Regions from separate parts of the Massilia sp. DJPM01 genome, predicted to be linked through region 1. Evidence: predicted binding sites of a transcription regulator. Region 1 holds the regulator's gene; the other holds the start of a gene.
What was found. The regulator LexA, encoded in region 1, represses DNA repair genes until DNA is damaged. The targets are predictions, from matches to a motif close to ACTGTATNNNNATACAGT.
Positions count from the first base shown of each region.

Region 2: the regulator LexA is predicted to act here: its motif matches at 8,054-8,071, upstream of imuA (translesion DNA synthesis-associated protein ImuA).

Region 1 is NZ_JAQOZV010000019.1:68,465-77,485, reverse strand. Features, by position in the region: gene rpsR (30S ribosomal protein S18) at 1-122, opposite strand, end outside; gene priB (primosomal replication protein N) at 157-450, opposite strand; gene rpsF (30S ribosomal protein S6) at 492-896, opposite strand; gene PO883_RS14350 (DUF29 domain-containing protein) at 1,035-1,481, opposite strand; gene lexA (transcriptional repressor LexA) at 1,614-2,249, shown strand; gene PO883_RS14340 (tetratricopeptide repeat protein) at 2,284-3,009, opposite strand; gene PO883_RS14335 (WGR domain-containing protein) at 3,199-3,603, shown strand; gene PO883_RS14330 (DUF4132 domain-containing protein) at 3,600-4,169, shown strand; gene PO883_RS14325 (hypothetical protein) at 4,090-4,377, shown strand; gene PO883_RS14320 (DUF4132 domain-containing protein) at 4,410-8,117, shown strand; gene PO883_RS14315 (DUF4132 domain-containing protein) at 8,145-9,021, shown strand, end outside.
Region 2 is NZ_JAQOZV010000006.1:123,309-132,329, reverse strand. Features, by position in the region: gene argA (amino-acid N-acetyltransferase) at 1-449, opposite strand, end outside; gene hrpA (ATP-dependent RNA helicase HrpA) at 833-5,110, shown strand; gene PO883_RS06440 (PRC-barrel domain-containing protein) at 5,405-5,902, opposite strand; gene PO883_RS06435 (hypothetical protein) at 6,127-6,249, shown strand; gene PO883_RS06430 (PHB depolymerase family esterase) at 6,243-7,439, shown strand; gene PO883_RS06425 (hypothetical protein) at 7,497-7,919, shown strand; gene imuA (translesion DNA synthesis-associated protein ImuA) at 8,091-8,798, shown strand; gene PO883_RS06415 (DNA polymerase Y family protein) at 8,728-9,021, shown strand, end outside.

The sequences.
Region 1 (9,021 bases):
ACCTGTTCAACGTTTGCTGCGGTGAAGCGGCAGAATTTCTTACGCTTGAACAGTGGGTTCTGTTGTTTGCGCTTTTCTTTAAGCTTGAGCTTGTTCTTGTCGAATTTTTTACCGAATGCCATTTGAGGCTCCTGTATCTAAAAATGTGCTGTCGCGTCAGGCGGCGGCACAGAAATCAATGATGTGAAACACCAGGCTTTTGCTGCTGCGGTTCTTCTTGGCCAAAAATCCCGTGAACTGATGCACGGCGCCCAATTCGGCCTGGCTGAATCGTCCCGAAATCTCGCCCGCGGCAAGCGCGGTGATGTCGAATTCGACCAACCTGGCTACCCCTGCTTCCATCTGCTGCGAACTGTGCATCAGAGTGGCGGTCACGATCGGCACGCCGGCCGGGGTATAGCGCAATACGTCGCGCTCGCAAATCAGGGCTACGAACTGGAGTTGATTCACCGGGGTGAGGTCAAGTCGCGTTCAGGGATCCCGGTCAACAATTACGCTGCTGCGGCTGGAGCTGGCGCTGGAGCGGCTGCAGGAGCAGGGGCTTCAGTGCGGTGGCTCTTGGCTGCGTCTTCACGTTGTACCGATTTCATCATCGGCGACGGCGCGGTTTCAGCCTTCTTCATCTTAACGGTGAGGTGACGCAGCACGGCATCATTGAATTTGAACGCGGTTTCGAGTTCCACGAGGGTCTCGTTGTCGCATTCGATGTTCAGGCAGATGTAGTGCGCTTTTGGCAGCTTCTGGATCGAGTAAGCCATCTGACGACGGCCCCAGTCTTCAACACGGTGAACCGAACCGCCGCGCGTGGTTACGCTGGCTTTGTAGCGTTCGATCATCGCCGGGACTTGCTCGCTTTGGTCCGGGTGGACGATAAAAACGATTTCATAATGACGCATGCATAACTCCTTAGGGACGTTTAAACAAATGCCCACCTCGGCGTCAAGACGAGTGTGGGAAGGGAAAGCCGGCAATTATAGCGTGTAATGCAGCAACAATCAAGGACGCAGTGCGGCACTTGTGCGATCGGGCACTGTTCACGGCACGAAGTCGTCGTCCAGCAGTTGGGCTGCGCTGTAGGGGAGTTCGGTTGGAAATGCCTTTGGGGGCAGGCGGGTTTCTCGCGCCGCAGCCAGTACGGCTTGCCGATAGCGGCGCCTGGCAAGTGCTGGAATGTCACGAACAAGACTGGGACTGTCTTGCAACAACTGTGCGATTTCGTCACGCTGGTGGGCAAGCGTATTTAGCCAGCTGCTTGACTTACGCTTGGGCTGATATTGGCACTCAAGCAGGTGAATCGCCACCACCTTCAGGCGGCTGCTTAGCTCCCTGCGATCACGGCCGGTCATGCCCTCAAGCTCCTCTACCAGATTGTCGATATCAAGCTGCCCGAACTGGCGCGCGCGCAACAAACTCACTTGCGGCTCAAGCCACAGCACAAAATCCTCCTCATAACTCACCCGTGGAACCTCACGCCGACCCATGACGCACCTCCTCCGCTGCTTGTTGGACAGCGCCCATCGCAAATAATTCGCCTGTTCGGCCAATTAACCCTTGCATTGCGCGAAATACTGTACAAAAATACAGTCTGTCCATATACACAGTCCCGCATACCGATGATCAAGCTCACACCACGGCAAGAACAAATCCTCAACCTGATCAAGGATGCGATCGAGAACACGGGCTTTCCTCCCACCCGTGCCGAGATCGCCAATGAACTGGGCTTCAAGTCGGCCAACGCGGCCGAAGAGCATCTGCAGGCGCTCGCGCGCAAGGGCGCCATCGAAATTTCGCCCGGCACCTCGCGCGGCATCCGCCTGATCGGCGCCAGCGTCGACGCCATTGCCATGCCGCCGCCGAACCTGCTGATATCGCTGCCGCTGGTTGGGCGCGTGGCTGCCGGTTCGCCCATCCTCGCGCAGGAGCATGTGGAAGCGACCTACAGCGTGGACCCGGCGATGTTCTCGGCGCGTCCCGATTTCCTGCTCAAGGTGCGTGGCTGGTCGATGCGCGACGCCGGCATCATGGATGGCGACCTGCTGGCCGTCAAAAAGGTCGACAGCGCCAAGAATGGCCAGATCGTGGTGGCCCGGATCGGTGACGATGTCACCGTCAAGCGCTACAAAAAGACCGGCTCGCTGATCGAACTGCTGCCGGAAAATCCGGACTTCAAGGTCATCCATGTCGATCCGGCGACCGACGAGTTCGCGCTCGAAGGCCTCGCGGTAGGATTGATGCGCAGCTGGAACTGAGCGTGCGGGCGCTGTTCCACTGCGCCCGTGCCGTCTAGTCGCCCTTGCGCGGCGCCGTCGTCGCCGCTTCGGTGACGATCCGGTTGTGTTCCTTGATATAGGCGTCGGTGGCACTGCGCCAGGCGCCGAAGTCGGCCAGCACCAGCTTGGCCGAGACCTTGGCGTTTTCGGCGATGCCGGCATACACGCCTTCCAGATGCACGCGCGACTGTTCGGCTTCGTCCTTGGTCAGCAGGTCGGCCACCTCCTTGGGAATGCGCTTGGTCAGCGGACTGGCCTCGTTGAGGTTGCGCACGAAGCCGTTGTAGCAATCCTGCCAGGCCGCGACCTTGGCCGACACGCTCTCGATTTCATCGTTCTGCTTCGACATGGCCGGAATGCGCGGCACCGGGCAGCGGAACTGGCCCGCGCTGAGCTCGGCGCCATCGTATTTGGATATCCAGTAATCAAGCTCGGCGCGCCGCGTTGCGCGCTTGTTGATCATCGCGAGCGAGCCGGCGGCGGTCTTGTTGCCCTTGGCCGCCGATTTCTTGAACCAGGCTTCGGCCTTGGCCAGGTCCACCGTCCCCGCCTCGCCGTAAAAATACATTTCGCCCATGTGCAACTGGGCTTCGGCATTGCCGGCGTTGGCCAGCTTGGTGTAGAGCTGCAGCGCTTGCGGATACGATTTTTTCGCGAACAAGGCGTTGGCGTCGGCCAGCTCGTCCGCTTGCGCCACGCCGCCCAGCATCAATGCCAGGCAAAACAGGGATTTCTTCATTGCACGTCTCACGATGGGATGTCCGGATGCGCATCATAACCGGATTGGTGCGGCTCGACAGGGACACCGCTTTGCCGTAAAGTATTATTTTTTGCAACACTTATCACTACTTATGAGCAAGCGAAACAAGAGTGCGGCGCGCGCCGGTAGCCGCCCCCCTCTTTCCTTCAAGCCCAGTTAGGACGCCCATTGCGACGTTTCGACTATGACCAGGGCGCGTCCGACAAATTCCGGGAAGTCGACCAGGACGGCTGCGATGTCCATGTCCGCTACGGCAAGGTGGGCGCGGCGGGACAACGGCAAACCAAGACCCATCCGGACCACGCCACGGCGGCGGCGATGGACAAGCTGATTCGCGAAAAAACCGGCAAGGGCTACGCTGAAAGCGGCGCGGCGCCCTGGCTGGCGGTCGAGCCGCTGGTCGACATCTCGCCCGAGGTGGCGGCGCTGGCGATGCCGTCGCGCCGGTTTCCCGGCGTAGCGCGCGACATCGACATCTGCGCCGAACGGGACAATTCAGGCTACTCTATCTACGACAATTACAGCGAGGGCGACATGCTATTGCGTGAGCAGGCCTCGACGTGCTGGCCATGATCGGCAGCGACACCGCCCTGATGCTCCTGCACGGGATCGCGCAAAAGGTCAAATTCCAGGCACTGCAGCACCACGCCTACGACAAAATCGGCGAGATCGCTGCGGCGCTCGAACTGAGCACCGAGGAACTGGAAGAGCGCCTGGTGCCCGACCTGGACCTGGACCCACAGGGCGAAATGCAGCTCGACTTCGGCTCGCGCCAGTTCCGCGCCGGCTTCGACGAGGCGCTCAAGCCTTGCCTGCGCGATGCGCAGGGCGCACGCCTGGACCAGCTGCCCAAGCCGAAAAAGACCGACGACGCCGAACTGGCGGCAGCCGCCGTGGAGCGCTACAAGCTGCTCAAGAAAGACGCGCGCACCATCGCCGCCCAGCGGGTGCTGCGCCTGGAACAGGCGATGTGCGGGCGGCGGCGCTGGACGGTGCAAGCCTTCCGTGACTTCCTGGCCGGCCACCCGCTGCTGCGCCACCTGGTGCTGGGACGGCGCCGTGGTCAGTACCGGGCGTCTGCTTGGCCTGGCCGAACGGGGCTGGCACCGCGACATCGGCAGCGGCGGCGAAGCGTTTGAATTTTCAAGGTGGCTCGGCCAGGGCAAGGTGGCGCACGTGCACATCGCACCGGGCCTGACGACAGGGCTGATCAACGCTGACAAGGCGCAGACGCTGGTCAGGCTGGTTCTCGAACACTACAGCGTCGACGCGGGCGCGCGCTTGTCCGCGCTGGACCCGGTCGTTGTCGGCGAATTTATCCGGGTGATGGAGCAGTTATGCGCATGAGCGGACCATTGACACACTATACAGGCAGGTAAATGATGCGGCGATTTGAATTTAATGATGGCGTTTCCAGCAAATTCTGGGAAATCGAACAGGCCGGCGACGCCCTGCATATCGGCTTCGGCAAGATCGGCACGGCCGGACAGCGCCAATCCAAGAACCACGCCGGCGCAGCCAGGGCGGCGGCGGCGATGGCTAAGCTGATCGGCGAAAAAACCGCCAAGGGCTACGCTGAAACCAGCGCAGCGACGGCCGCCGTGGCGACGGCCGCCGCGGCCACTCCCGCTGCGGTCAAGGCCGTGGCCCCGAGGGCTGCGCCGGTTACGCCGGCGGCGCCGGGTGACGCGCCGCCCTGGCTCGACGCCGATCCGCAGTTCGAGTTAACGCCCGCACTGGCCGCCCACGCCCTGCCCTCGCGCCGCCACCCCGGCCCGCCGCCGAGCACCGACGGCGACGCGCGCTGGGCGCTGTTCCTCGAGCGCGTGCGCGCCCATTGCGTACTGCGGGCGACCGGCTGCGACGCCAGTTTGAAGGAGGGCGTGATCGAGGCCATCACCCGCATCGCCAAGGGCAAGCGGCTTGGTTCACCAGCGTCCGATGTCATCCTGCTGGCCACGGAGATCATCAACGAAAAACAGCGGCCAGCGTCCGAAGGCTGCCCGTTCATCGATGTGCTGGTCGCCGACAAGGGGCTGGCGTACGCCTTCGATATCCTAATCATGCTGCAACGCGTCGGCATCGAGGAACAGAGCCGATGGAGCGCCGAGTCGTGGAACAAGGTCGAGACCAGGGAAGCCGGTCCCTTTGCGCTGTACGGCCTCACCCAACTGGGGTTGCGCGCCCACCTGGCGCACGCCCCGCAGGCGCTGTGGGAGCAAGCGGTACAGCGCGCGCGCGAGGCGGCCGGGGCGCTGCCCTCGCGTTCCCTGCCGCTGCTGGCCGCGCTGCTGCCGGACGCGCCGCAACTGGCTAACGAACTGGCTCTGATGCTGGCGCCCGAACCAGACTATGAAGGCGGCCGCTGGTGGTGCTGCAACTACAGCTGGCTGATCGCGTACGCCACATCGCCCGAGGCGCGCCAGGCGTTGCGCCTTTGGCCACCGCACCAGCGCCTGTCGCCGCGCGACTTCGACAGCTCCTTGATGAGCGTGGCCACCGCATTGCGCGACCGCGGCCCCGAAGCGCTCGAAGCGCTCGAAGGCGGCCGGGGCGCGGACGCCGCGCAACAGGCCCTGGCCTGCATCGGTACGCCGGAAGCGCTGCGCGCACTGGCATGGGGCTATGGAGAAAATTGGTTCACCCATATGTGCGCGGCCGGACAGCGATGGCCCGATGCTGCCATGGCGGCGCTGAGCGAATTGATTGGCAAGGACCACTGCGGACCGGGCGGCGCGCGTGCGGCCCTGGCCAGCGTCGTGGCAACCCACGCGCACCGCGTGCCCGCCCTCAAACCATGGATTTCGGCGCCGGCGTGGGAAGTGCTGTCGGTCGCCGCCGCCCAGTACCTCGGGGGCCGCGACTGTGCGGACCCGAGCGAACTGCCGCTGGTGCTGGCCGCGCCGCCGTGGCGCCAGCCGGCCATGCAAGAAGCGCAGCCGTTTGCGCTCGCAGCCTTGGCGCTCGATCCCGTCGTACGCTGGAGCGAGGCCGAACGCGAACGCGTCGCCGCCGACGGCTACCGCTACCAGGACTACCTCGTTCGCCGTCAATATCCGATGGCGGGCGCGGTGCGGGCGGTCGATGACATCGATACCGACGGCAGCCTGGCGCCCTGGGTCGACTGCCTCGATCCGAACGAATGCCTTCAGGAGCAGGCGCGCGCGATCGCGGACTTGCCGGCACCGATGAATGCGCGCGTATGGAACGCGCTGGCGCACATGGGCATGACGCGCCCGGGCTACGCCATCGCCCGGCTCGGCGTGGACGCCCTGCCGGCCTTGGTCGACATGTTCACGTCGGCGCCAACGAGGGAAATGGAATATGTACAGTACTTCGGCGCGGTCGACCTGGCCGCGCCGGTGGCGCGCGCGTATGCGACGCTCAAGAGCAAGGCGCTGCTGGCCCAGGCGCGCGCCTGGCTGCTCGATTTTCCCGAGCACGCCGCCTGCGGCCTGATTGCCCCGGCCCTGGGCCAGGCGGGAGTGGAACGCGACCATGCGCGCCAATCCCTGCGCGTGCTGGCCGCCGCCGGCCATGCCGACCTGTTGCTGGACGTGGCCGCTCGCTACCGCCAGCCCGACGTCAGCGCCGCCATGCGCGCCATGCTCGGCCAAAGCCCGCTGCAGCGCTACCCGGCCAGGATCGGCAAGCTGCCGGCCTTCTGGACTGCGCTGGTATGGACCCGTCCCCTGCTGGCCGCCAGCGGCAAGGCCCTGCCGGATGACGCGATGGATGCGATTGGCGTCATGCTGCGCTTCCCGCACGCCGACGGTGTGTATGCCGGGGTCGGCGAACTGAAACAAGCATGCACGCCCGATTCGCTGGCCGCTTTCGCCTGGGACCTGTTTCGCGCCTGGACTGACGACGGCGCCAAGGGCAAGGAGATCTGGGCGTTCCACGCACTTGGCCTGCTCGGTAACGACGAGAGCGCGCGCAGGCTTACCCGCCTGCTGCGCGACTGGCCCGGCCAGGGCCTGCATGCGCGCGCCGTTGTCGGCCTGGACGTGCTCGCGCTGATCGGCAGCGATATCGCCCTGATGCTGCTCAACGGCGTCGCCCAAAAACTCAAGTTCAAGGCGCTGCAGGACCGCGCGCAGGAAAAGATCAAGGAAATCGCCGAAGCGCGCGGCCTGGCGAGCGACGAACTGGAAGACCGCCTGGCGCCCGACCTGGGCCTGGATGAACAAGGCGCCCTGCTGCTCGACTTCGGCCCGCGCCAGTTCCGGGTCGGCTTCGACGAAACGCTCGCACCATTCGTGCGCGCGGCCGACGGCAAGCGCAGCGCCGACTTGCCCAAGCCGAAAAAGAGCGACGATGCCGATCTGGCGACGGCGGCGGTCAAGCGCTTCAAGCTGCTCAAGAAGGATGCGCGCACCATCGCCGGTCAGCAGGTGCTGCGGCTGGAGCTGGCCATGTGCGCGCAGCGGCGCTGGCCGGTGCGGGTGTTTTACGATTGCATGGTCGCGCACCCGCTGGTGCGCCACCTGGCCCAGCGCCTTGTATGGGGCGTGTACGACGCCAATGGCGGCCAGTTGCAGGCCTGCTTCCGGGTCACGCCGGAAGGAGCGCTCAGCGACGCCAATGACGACGCCTTCGTGCTGGCGCAAGACGCGGTCGTCGGCATTGCCCACGCGCTCGCGCTGGCGCCAGCCGACGCCGACGCCTTCGCCCGGCTGTTCGCGGACTACGAGCTGCTGCAGCCATTCGCGCAGATCGGCCGTGACACGTACACCCTGGACGACCTCGAAAAGAAGCATCATGCGCTCGGCCGCTGGAACGGCACGGTGGTTCCCACCGCAAGCCTGCTCGGCCTGCTCAACCAGGGCTGGCGGCGCGGAAAAATGCAGGATGGCGGCACGATCTGGCAAATCGTCAAGGTCCTCGGCAGCGGATATACCGCGACACTGGATTTCGCACCCGGCATCATGGTTGGCATGCCAGGCGACAGCGCGGAACAAACGCTTGGCGGCGTTGTGATCGCGTGCGCGGGCCAAGCAGGCATGCGCCCCAGCGTGCCGTTGGCGTCGCTCGATACAGCGGCCACCAGCGAACTGATTCGGGAACTAGTGCGACTATGCGCATGAACAGCCACTTACGACACAATACAAACAATGAACCATCCTCAATCGCGCGATAGCGCAAGCGGCGTCCTGGCGCCCTGGCTCGCAATCGGCCCACTGGTCGATCTTCCCGCCGCACTGGCGGCCGAAGCGCTGCCCTCGCGCCGCTTTCCCGGGCCGGCGCCCTGCCCCGACACCGGCGCCATCTGGGACCGCTTCATCGCGGCGGCGCGCCAGCACTGCGCGCTCGACCCGGCCGGTTCGGACGACCTACACCTCGTGCGCGAGGCGGCCGCGCGCATCGCCAGCGGCGAACGGCTCGGTTCGGCAGCCTGCGATGCGGTGCTGCTGGCGCTCGAACGCCATCTGGATTTTCCTTATCTGCCGCTGATCGGTGGCGCCTCCCTGATCGACGTGCTGGCCGCCGAGCGCGGCCTGCCGCATGCGCTCGAAGCACTGATCGGCATGGAATGCACCGCCATCGAGTCGACCAGGGCTGGCCATGGCGTGCGCGCCGCATCCGACCCGCGCGGCTGCCTGCGTAACGACATGTACGACCCCACCGAGATGACGCTGCGCAGCTACCTCGCGCTGGCGCCCGACGACGTCTGGGAAGAATGCGTGCGCATCGCCCATGCCGCGATCGAGCGTCTGTACACCTGCCGCCGCCCGCTGCTGGCGGCCTTGCTGCCCGACGCACCGCACATCGCCGACGCCATCACCCTGACGCTGCAGCCGCCGCCAAGCTACTATGGCCTCGACTGGCTGTCCCAATATGGATGGCTGCTTGCCTACGCCACGTCGCCGGAAGCGATGAAAGCGATCCGTAAGTGGCGCAACACGTGCCACGCCGCCGATATCGACTTTGGCCGCTCGCAGCAAGCGCTTGTGACGATCGTGCGCGATCGCGGCGTCGATGCGGTCGACG
Region 2 (9,021 bases), on a different contig from region 1:
ATGCCGGTCAGTTCAAGGTCGACGCCATCGATCACGCCAAGCGGACGGGCGGTGACGAAGTTACCCGAGATGATGCGGATCGCGGCGTGCGCCATCGGCGTGTTGGGCAAGCCCTGGCTGAAGGCGGCCTCGATGTCGAGGCGCAGTTCGCCGGCCGCTTCTTTCGCGCATTCGAGGGCGGCGGTGTCGGTGATGCGGATGCCGTTGTGAAAACGGCCTTCGACGTTCCTTAGCGCGAGCTGCTCGGCGACCTGGGGCCGCGAGCCGTGCACGATCACGACCCGGATATCGAGCGCCACCAGCAGCGACAAATCCTGGGCCAGCACCGGCAGCGCGCCGGCGGTGACGAGTTCACCCGGAAAGGCGACCACGAAGGTCTTGCCACGGAAGGCGTGGATGTACGGCGCGACTGAGCGCAGCCATTGGACGAATTGGTTAGGGGTTTCCATTTGGCGCATTATAATTCGCTGCGCGACTTGCGCGCTAAATTCATGTAAAAACAATGTCAGAACAGAGTAACAAGCCTTCCACACCGCCGTCGCCACCTGTCGCCACGCCCCGCAATGCCAGCGATCCGGGTCAACCCGTGACGCGTGGGTCTCAATCCCACCAGCCGCGCGCGCCGCGCCAGCCGGGGGAGGGCGAGCGCCCGGGCGCCGGGCCGCGTCCACCAAGGGAAGGTCAGGCGGCGGGCGAGCGTGCCCCGGGTGATCGTGCCCCGCGCGAAGGCCAGCCAGCCGGCGAACGTGCGGCGCGTGCCCCGCGTCCACCGCGTGAAGGCCAAGCGGCAGGTGAACGTGCGCCGCGCGAAGGCCAGCCAGCCGGCGAACGTGTGGCGCGTGCCCCGCGTCCACCGCGTGAAGGCCAGCCGGCAGGTGAACGTGCCCCGCGCGAAGGACAACCCGCCGGCGAACGTCCGGCGCGTACCCCGCGTCCACCGCGTGAAGGCCAGCCGGCAGGTGAACGTGCCCCGCGCGAAGGACAACCAGCCGGCGAACGTCCGGCGCGTACCCCGCGTCCACCGCGTGAAGGCCAGCCGGATGGTGAGCGTGCGCCGCGTGAAGGTCAGCCAGCAGGTGAACGTCCGGCGCGCGCGCCGCGTCCACCGCGTGAAGGCCAGCCGGCAAGTGAACGTGCGCCGCGCGACGGCCAGGCTGTCGGTGAGCGTGCCCCGCGTGAGGGCCAGGTTGCCGGTGAACGTCCGGCGCGTGCGCCGCGCGAGGTGTTTCGCACGCCACTGCCGCCGATTACCTTTCCCGAGGACTTGCCGGTCTCCGGGCGCCGCCAGGACATCGCCAAGGCGCTGCTGGAGAACCAGGTCATCATCGTCTCCGGCGAAACCGGTTCCGGCAAGACCACCCAGCTGCCCAAGATTTGCCTGGAACTGGGACGCGGCCAGAAGGGCCTGATCGGCCACACCCAGCCGCGCCGGATCGCCGCGTCGTCCACCGCCAAGCGCATCGCGCAGGAACTGGGCACGCCGCTGGGCGTGCACGTGGGGTTCAAGGTGCGCTTTACCGACACCTTGCAGCCGGGCGCCTCGGTCAAGCTGATGACCGACGGGATTCTGCTGGCCGAAACGCAGACCGATCCGCTGCTCAAAAACTACGACACGATCATCATCGATGAAGCGCACGAGCGCAGCCTGAACATCGACTTCCTGCTTGGTTACCTCAAGCAGTTGCTGCCGCGCCGTCCCGATCTGAAAGTGATCATCACCTCGGCGACGATCGATGCCGACCGTTTCGCGCGCCATTTCGCCAACGGCGACAAGCTGGCGCCGGTGATCGAAGTGTCGGGCCGCCTGTACAAGGTGGAAGTGCGCTATCGCCCGGTCGACCGCGATCCGGTGGCGCTGACGCCGCCGCCAGCGGCGGGCAAGCCGATGCCGAAGGCGCAGGCCGCGCGCGACAAGCGCGACCTGATGGATGCGGTGGTCGATGGCGTCGACGAGTTGTGCCGCATCGGCTCGGGCGACGTGCTGGTGTTCCTGCCGGGCGAGCGCGAGATCCGCGATTGCGCCGAGGCGCTGCGCAAGCACCATCCGCCGCACGTGGAAATCCTGCCGCTGTTTGCCCGCCTGTCGGTCGAGGAGCAGGAAAAGGTCTTCAAGATCACCAACGCGCGCCGCATCGTGTTGGCCACCAACGTGGCCGAAACCTCGCTGACGGTGCCGGGCATCCGCTACGTGGTCGACGCGGGCCTGGCGCGCGTGAAGCGCTACAGCTTCCGCAACAAGGTCGAGCAATTGCAGGTGGAGCCGATCGCGCAGTCGGCCGCCAACCAGCGCGCCGGCCGCTGCGGCCGGGTCGCCGACGGCGTCTGCATCCGCCTGTACGAAGAAAACGATTACCTTCAGCGCCCCAAGTTCACCGAGCCGGAAATCCTGCGCTCGTCGCTGGCGGCGGTCATCCTGCGCATGAAGTCCCTGCACCTGACCGATGTGGAGACCTTCCCGTTCATCGAGCCGCCGCAGGGGCGCGCCATCGCCGACGGCTACCAGCTGTTGCAGGAAGTGGGCGCGGTCGACGAATCGAACGACCTGACCCCGCTCGGCCACAAGCTGGCCAAGCTGCCGCTCGACCCGCGCGTTGGACGCATGATCCTGGCCGCGCTGGAAAACGCCTGCCTGACCGAGATGCTGATCATCGCCTCGGCGCTGTCGGTGCAGGACCCGCGCGACCGGCCGATGGAGCACCAGCAGGCGGCCGACGAGGCGCACAAGAAGTTCGCTGACGAGAAGTCCGAATTCCTCACCTATATCAAGATCTGGACGTGGTTCGAAGGGGCCATCGAGCACAAGAAAACCAACCGCCAGCTGATGGAAACCTGCCGCACCAATTTCCTCTCGCAGGTGCGCCTGCGCGAATGGCGCGACGTGCATTCGCAGCTGCTCACCATCGTCAAGGAGCAGGGCTGGCGCATGAACGAGCTGCCGGCCACCTACGAAAACCTGCATACGGCCCTGCTTACCGGCCTGCTTGGGAATATCGGCTTCAAGTCCGAGGATGAACCTGGTGCCGGCTACCTGGGCGCGCGCGGCATCAAGTACCACGTGTGGCCGGGTTCTTCGCTGACCAAAAAGCCGGGCAAGTGGATCATGGCGGCCGAACTGGTGGAGACCACGCGCCTGTACGCGCGTTGCGTGGCCAACATCGCGCCCGAATGGATCGAGCGGGTGGGTAGCCACCTGCTGAAAAAATCGTGGGGCGAGCCGCGCTGGGAAAAGCGCGCCGCGCAGGTCACCGCGTCCGAACGCGCGACCTTGCACGGGCTGGTGATCTACAGCCAGCGCCGCATCAACTACGGCCAGTTCAATCCGGCCGAAGCGCGCGAGATCTTCATTCGCGATGCGCTGGTGGCGGGCGACTACGATACGCGCGCGCCGTTTTTCGCGCATAACCACAAGCTGATCAAAGAGATCGAAAACCTCGAGCACAAGTCGCGCCGTCTCGACGTGCTGGTCGACGACCATTTGATCGCCGCGTTCTACGACAAGCTCATTCCGACCGATGTGGTCAACGGTGCGGGCTTCGAGAAGTGGCACAAGGACGCGACCTTCAAGGAACCCAAGCTGCTGTTCCTGAACCGCGACGAATTGATGCGCCACGAGGCGGCCGGGGTAACCACCGAGTTGTTCCCGAAAATGATGTCGGTGACCGGCATCGAGATGCAGCTCACCTACCACTTCGAGCCGGGCAGCCTGCGCGACGGGGTCACGCTGGCGGTGCCGCTGTTTGCGCTGAACCAGTTGCCGCGCGAGCGCGCCGACTGGCTGGTGCCGGGCATGCTCAAGGAGAAGGTGCATCTGCTGTTGAAATCGCTGCCGCAGAAGCTGCGCCGCCATTGCGTGCCGCTGCCCGATTACGCGGCGCGCTTTTGCGAACGCGTGCACGAGGCGGGCAAGTTCGGGCGCGGTGACCTGATCGACGCGATCATCGCCGATATCCGCTCGCAAACGAGCCTGATGGTGATGACGACCGACTTCAAGCCCGAAACGCTGCCGGCGCATCACTTCATGAATTTCAAGGTGATCGACGAGCACGGACGCCAGCTCGACATGGGACGCAATCTGGCGACCTTGCAGGCTGAATTTGGCGGGCAGGCGCGCCAGAGCTTCCAGAAGCTGGCGGAAGTGTCGATTCCGGCGGCGCCGGGCAAGGTGCAGGCGACGGCCACGAGCGTTTCGGCGGCTGCGCCGGCGTCATCGGCGGCAGGTTCGGCCTCGGCCTCGCAGGCGAATGCGCCCAAGGTCAGCCAGCACACCGGCCTGACCTCGTGGACCTTCGGCGAATTGCCGGAGCTGCTGGAAATCGTGCAAGGCAAGCTGACCCTGATCGGCTTTCCGGCGCTGGTCGACAAGCAGACCCACTGCGACCTGGAAGTGTTCGACGACCCGACCGTGGCTACCGCGACCCACCGCATCGGCCTGCGCCGCCTGTTTGCGTTGCAGTTCAAGGAGCAGATCAAGTTTGTTGAGAAGAACATTCCTGGTCTGCAGCAGATGGGCATGCAGTTCATGGCGATGGGCTCGCAGGAAGAGTTGCGCGACCAGATTATCCAGAAAGCGATCGATATCGCCTGCCTGCAAGATCCGCTGCCGACCGACGCGGCCTCGTTCAACAAGCGCAAGGACGAAGGCAAGTCACGCCTGACCTTGCTGGTGAACGAGATTGCACGCCTGGTGTCGCAGGTGTTGACCGAGTTCCATGGCTTGCCCAAGAAGCTGCAAGGCGTGCAGGCGCAGGCCGCGGCCGACATGCAGTCGCAGTTGCAGGGGCTGGTGCACAAGCGCTTCCTGATCGATAACGATTACGCCCAGCTGGCGCATTTCCCGCGCTATCTCAAGGCGATTAATGTGCGGCTCGAAAAACTGCGTGCCGATCCCGCACGCGACGCCAAGTTGATGGCCGAGTGGACCCAGTCCGCCAGCCACTTCATGCGCGCCGCGCGCGACCGTCTGGCGGGGAAGAACACCGATCCCAAGATGGTGGAGTTCCGCTGGATGCTCGAAGAACTGCGCGTGTCGCTGTATGCGCAGGAATTGCGCACGCCAATGCCGGTGTCGGCCAAGCGCCTGCAAAAGGTGTGGGAGTCGATGCAGCGCTGATCCAGGCGCAGGCGTGCGGAAGACACAGGCATGCGGAAGCCACAGGCGTGCGGAAGCCACAGGCGTGCGGAAGCCACAGGCGTGCGGAAGCCACAGGCATGCGGAAGCCACAGGCATGCGGAAGCCACAGGCATGCGTCTTATCCAGGTTGAGGCTCAGACGTACGGAAGCCGCAGGGCGCCACGCGTGGACACTTTTGGCTGGCGTGCCCGGCTATCCGCGCGTGTCGCACGGGTGCGCGCGCGGGCGCCGCACTGGCGCCCGCGCCGTCAGCGCTTATTCGTCAAGCACGCTTCATAGTCCGGCACCCATGCCGCTCGTGCCCGAGCTGCCGCTCATCGTGCTCGTGCCTGCGCCGCTCATGCCGGACTGCGTGGCCGTACCCATGCCGCCGCCGGTGCTGTTGTCGATGCCGTAAAACCCGTGTATCTGGTTGGCCCAGCCGACATCGCTCATGTCCGGCCAGGCATCGGGATCGAAGCCGGGCGCGTTTTTCAGGCGCTCCTTCTCCACATTGAGCACGAAGCGCTTGTTGACGGTGTCGAGGTGCAACGCTTGCCACGGCACCGCAAACAGTTTTTCGCCCAGCCCCAGCATGCCGCCGAAGGCCAGCACCGCATACGCGACTTGCCCGCTGCGCATGTCGAGCATGATTTCCTTGATCTCGCCCAGATCGTCTTCCTGGGCATTGACCACGTTGTCGCCGATCAGGGTATCGGCGCCCATCAGGGCAGGGCCCGGACCGGCGCTGCCTTTGTACATGCCATATTTGTCGCGCTCTGTGTAATTCATCTCGTTCTCCTGGTGTTTTTGGGTATGCGGACCTCGCCGGCCGCAGTCCTTATGCAAACAGACTAGGTTTTTGCGCAAGCCGTTCTTTGATATGCCTCAATGGTGTCGGCCCGCACGCGTCTCCCACCGATGTTGCTTTTTTGTTCATCGGACCCGCTAAGCGGCGCAACGCACGGAGCAGCGCCATGGGTCCACGCTATGCTGGTTGAAAGGAGCCCGTCACCATGTTCGTCACCGCACGCTGCAATCACGCCGGCCCGCTCGGCAAACCGATTCCCACCCGCGCGTCCGCCGCCCTCCTGTGGGCCCGCCTGCACCAGCGCGTGATGGTGCGTTTGCGATGGTAAAGTCGAGCGCCCCCTTGCTGCGCAGCCTGATGCGCGTGGGGAAAAAACAGCAACGCTCGGCCGCGCGCCTGCTCACGGCCCTGTTCGCGCCGCCCAAGCCCGCGCCCAAAGCGCGCGCCCAACCGAAACCCGCCTCCACAAGCGCGTCCACGCCCGCGCAGAAACCCAGACCCGTTGCCACAAGCGCGCCCAAACCCGCGCCGAAACCCAGACCCGCCGCCACGGCCGCATCCACGCCGAAACCCAAACCAGCGCCGCGCGCCGCGCCGGCAGCTTTGCTGAAAGACGCGCCAGCGCCGGGCAAGTGGCTCACTGCGCGCTACGCTGGCCAGAGCGGACAAGTGCTGCGCCCGATGAGTTACTGGCTGTATCTGCCCGATGGCGCGCCGCCGCTCTCGGGCTGGCCGCTGATCGTCATGCTGCACGGCTGCGAGCAGAGCGCCACCCAGTTTGCCCAGGGCACGCGCATGAACCAGATGGCGCAAAAAGCCGGCTATGCCGTGCTGTACCCGCAACAATCGCTCGCTGCCCATCCGCGCCGTTGCTGGAAATGGTATGACCGCGCTACCCAGCAGGGCGGCGGCGATGTGCCGGTGATTGTCGGCATGATCGGCCAGGTGCTGGCCGCGTACGGCCTGGACCGCTCGCGGGTGTTTATCTGCGGGATGTCGGCGGGAGCGGGCATGGCCAATATCGTCGCGCTCAACCATCCGGAGCTGTTCGCCGGGCTCGGGCTGCATTCCGGGCCCCTGTATGGCGCGGGGCACAGCACGGTCGGGGCGCTCGGGGTCATGCAACATGGCAATGGCGCGCGGGTCGACAGCGCCATCGCCGAGGTGCTCGAACGGCGCCCGGGCTTTCCATCCATGCCGACCATCCTGATCCAGGGCGACGACGACCGGGTGGTGCGGCCGGTTAACCAGGTGCACTTGCGGCGCCAGGCGATGCTGCTCAATGATTTGCCGGCGGCGACGCCGGTGCGGGTGGCGCACAAGGCGGGCGGGCGCAGCGGCTTGCCGCACCAGCTGCACGATGTGTATCGCGGACGCAAGCTGATGCTGCGCGTGGCCCAGATCGCCCAGCTGCAGCATGCCTGGAGCGGGGGCGACGCGCGCCTGTCGTTCAATTCGGCGGCAGGGCCGGATGCCAGCAAGATGCTGGTCGATTTTTTCGGCAAGCACCGGCGTTGACCTTGGTTTGTTTCTGGGCAATGATGCGCACCTATTCATCCCTGCCGGAATCCATCCATGCGCCACTGGTATGCAAATCTAGACAAGAAAAATGTTTTCGCGACCGGCGTCGGATTGGTGGCGCTCTGCGGGTTGATTGTTGCCTTGATTTTTACGTTCCTGCCCGAGTCCGAGCATATAGTGGGGAGGTCGGTATTCTGTTGCGCCGCGACGGTGCCGATGGCGCTGTATTACTGGATTGGAAAAGGCGCCGTCGAGCTGGATATCGATAGCTGGATATTCTGGCTGGGGATGTTTTTTCTCGGTTCGCTGTCGTCCATCCTGTTTATCGCGATCGATTGCGGCTGGCAAAATCCTTTTAAGGCAGAAATAGCGTCATGCCAGCCTGGCCCGATCGGTGGCATGTTCACGCTTGGTGCAGTGGTCATGACCCTCATGTCCTTGCCCGGGGCCTTGCGGGCATGGCTGCTAAGGAGATGATGTCTCTCAGAAAAATTTCTAATCAGAGGTCTGACCCCGGTTGCAGCGAAAAATTGCTAATTAGAGCTTTGACCCCGGTTGTAGGAGGACGCTGGTACGCACGATAGGCCTTGCCAAATTGGTAGTGACAGAGTACTGTATAAACATACAGTATTTTTTGTTGATCTGACCATGAGCTCCCCTGATTTCCTTGCCGCGCCCGAGACCTTGCATCCCGCCCTGTGGCGCGCTTCCCAGCTGGCCCATGCCGGCACGCGCTGTGTCGACAGCGGCCATCCCACCCTGTCGCCCCAGTTGCCCGGCGGCGGCTGGCCCAGCGGCTGCCTGGTCGAACTGCTGCTGCAGCAAAGCGGCATCGGCGAATTGCGCCTGCTGCGCCCGGCCCTGGCCAGGGTGGCCGAGCGCCGCATCGTGCTGCTGCAGCCACCCCATCCACCCCAGGCGCTGGCGCTGGCTGCGCTCGGGCTGCCCCCTTCGCAGATGATCTGGGTGCGCAGCGCGCGCAATGCCGATGCCTTGTGGGCGGCCGAGCAAGTGTTGCGCAGCGGTAGTTGCGGTGCGCTGCTGTTCTGGGCCAGCCATGCGCGTCCCGATGCGCTGCGCCGCCTGCACCTGGCGGCCCAGTGCGGCGAAGCCCTGTTTTTCCTGCTGCGCCCGCTCGCGGTGGCCCAGGATGCGTCGCCGGCGCCGCTGCGCCTGAGCCTGCGTCCGGCCCCCGGTGGGCTCGATATCGGTTTCGTCAAACGCCGGGGACCGCAGCGCGACGCGCCGCTGTTCCTGCCCCTGACTCCTTCTTTACTGCAACGCCATGCGACTCTGGATCGGCCTTTACCTGCCCCGGCTCCCGCTCGACGTATTCAGCCCGCACTGGTCGGCTGACGCCGCCAGCGTGGTGCTGGAACACGGGCGCGTGCTGGCCGCCTCGCCGCTGGCACGGGCGGGCGGGGTGCGCGAGGGCATGCGCCGTGGCGGCGTGCTGATGCTGCTGCCGGCGGCGCGCCTGCACGAGCGCGAGCCCGCGCGCGAGGCGGCGGCCATGCAGGCGCTGGCCATGGCGCTGCTGCAATACACGCCCCAGGTCACCCTGGCCGAGGAAGCGAGC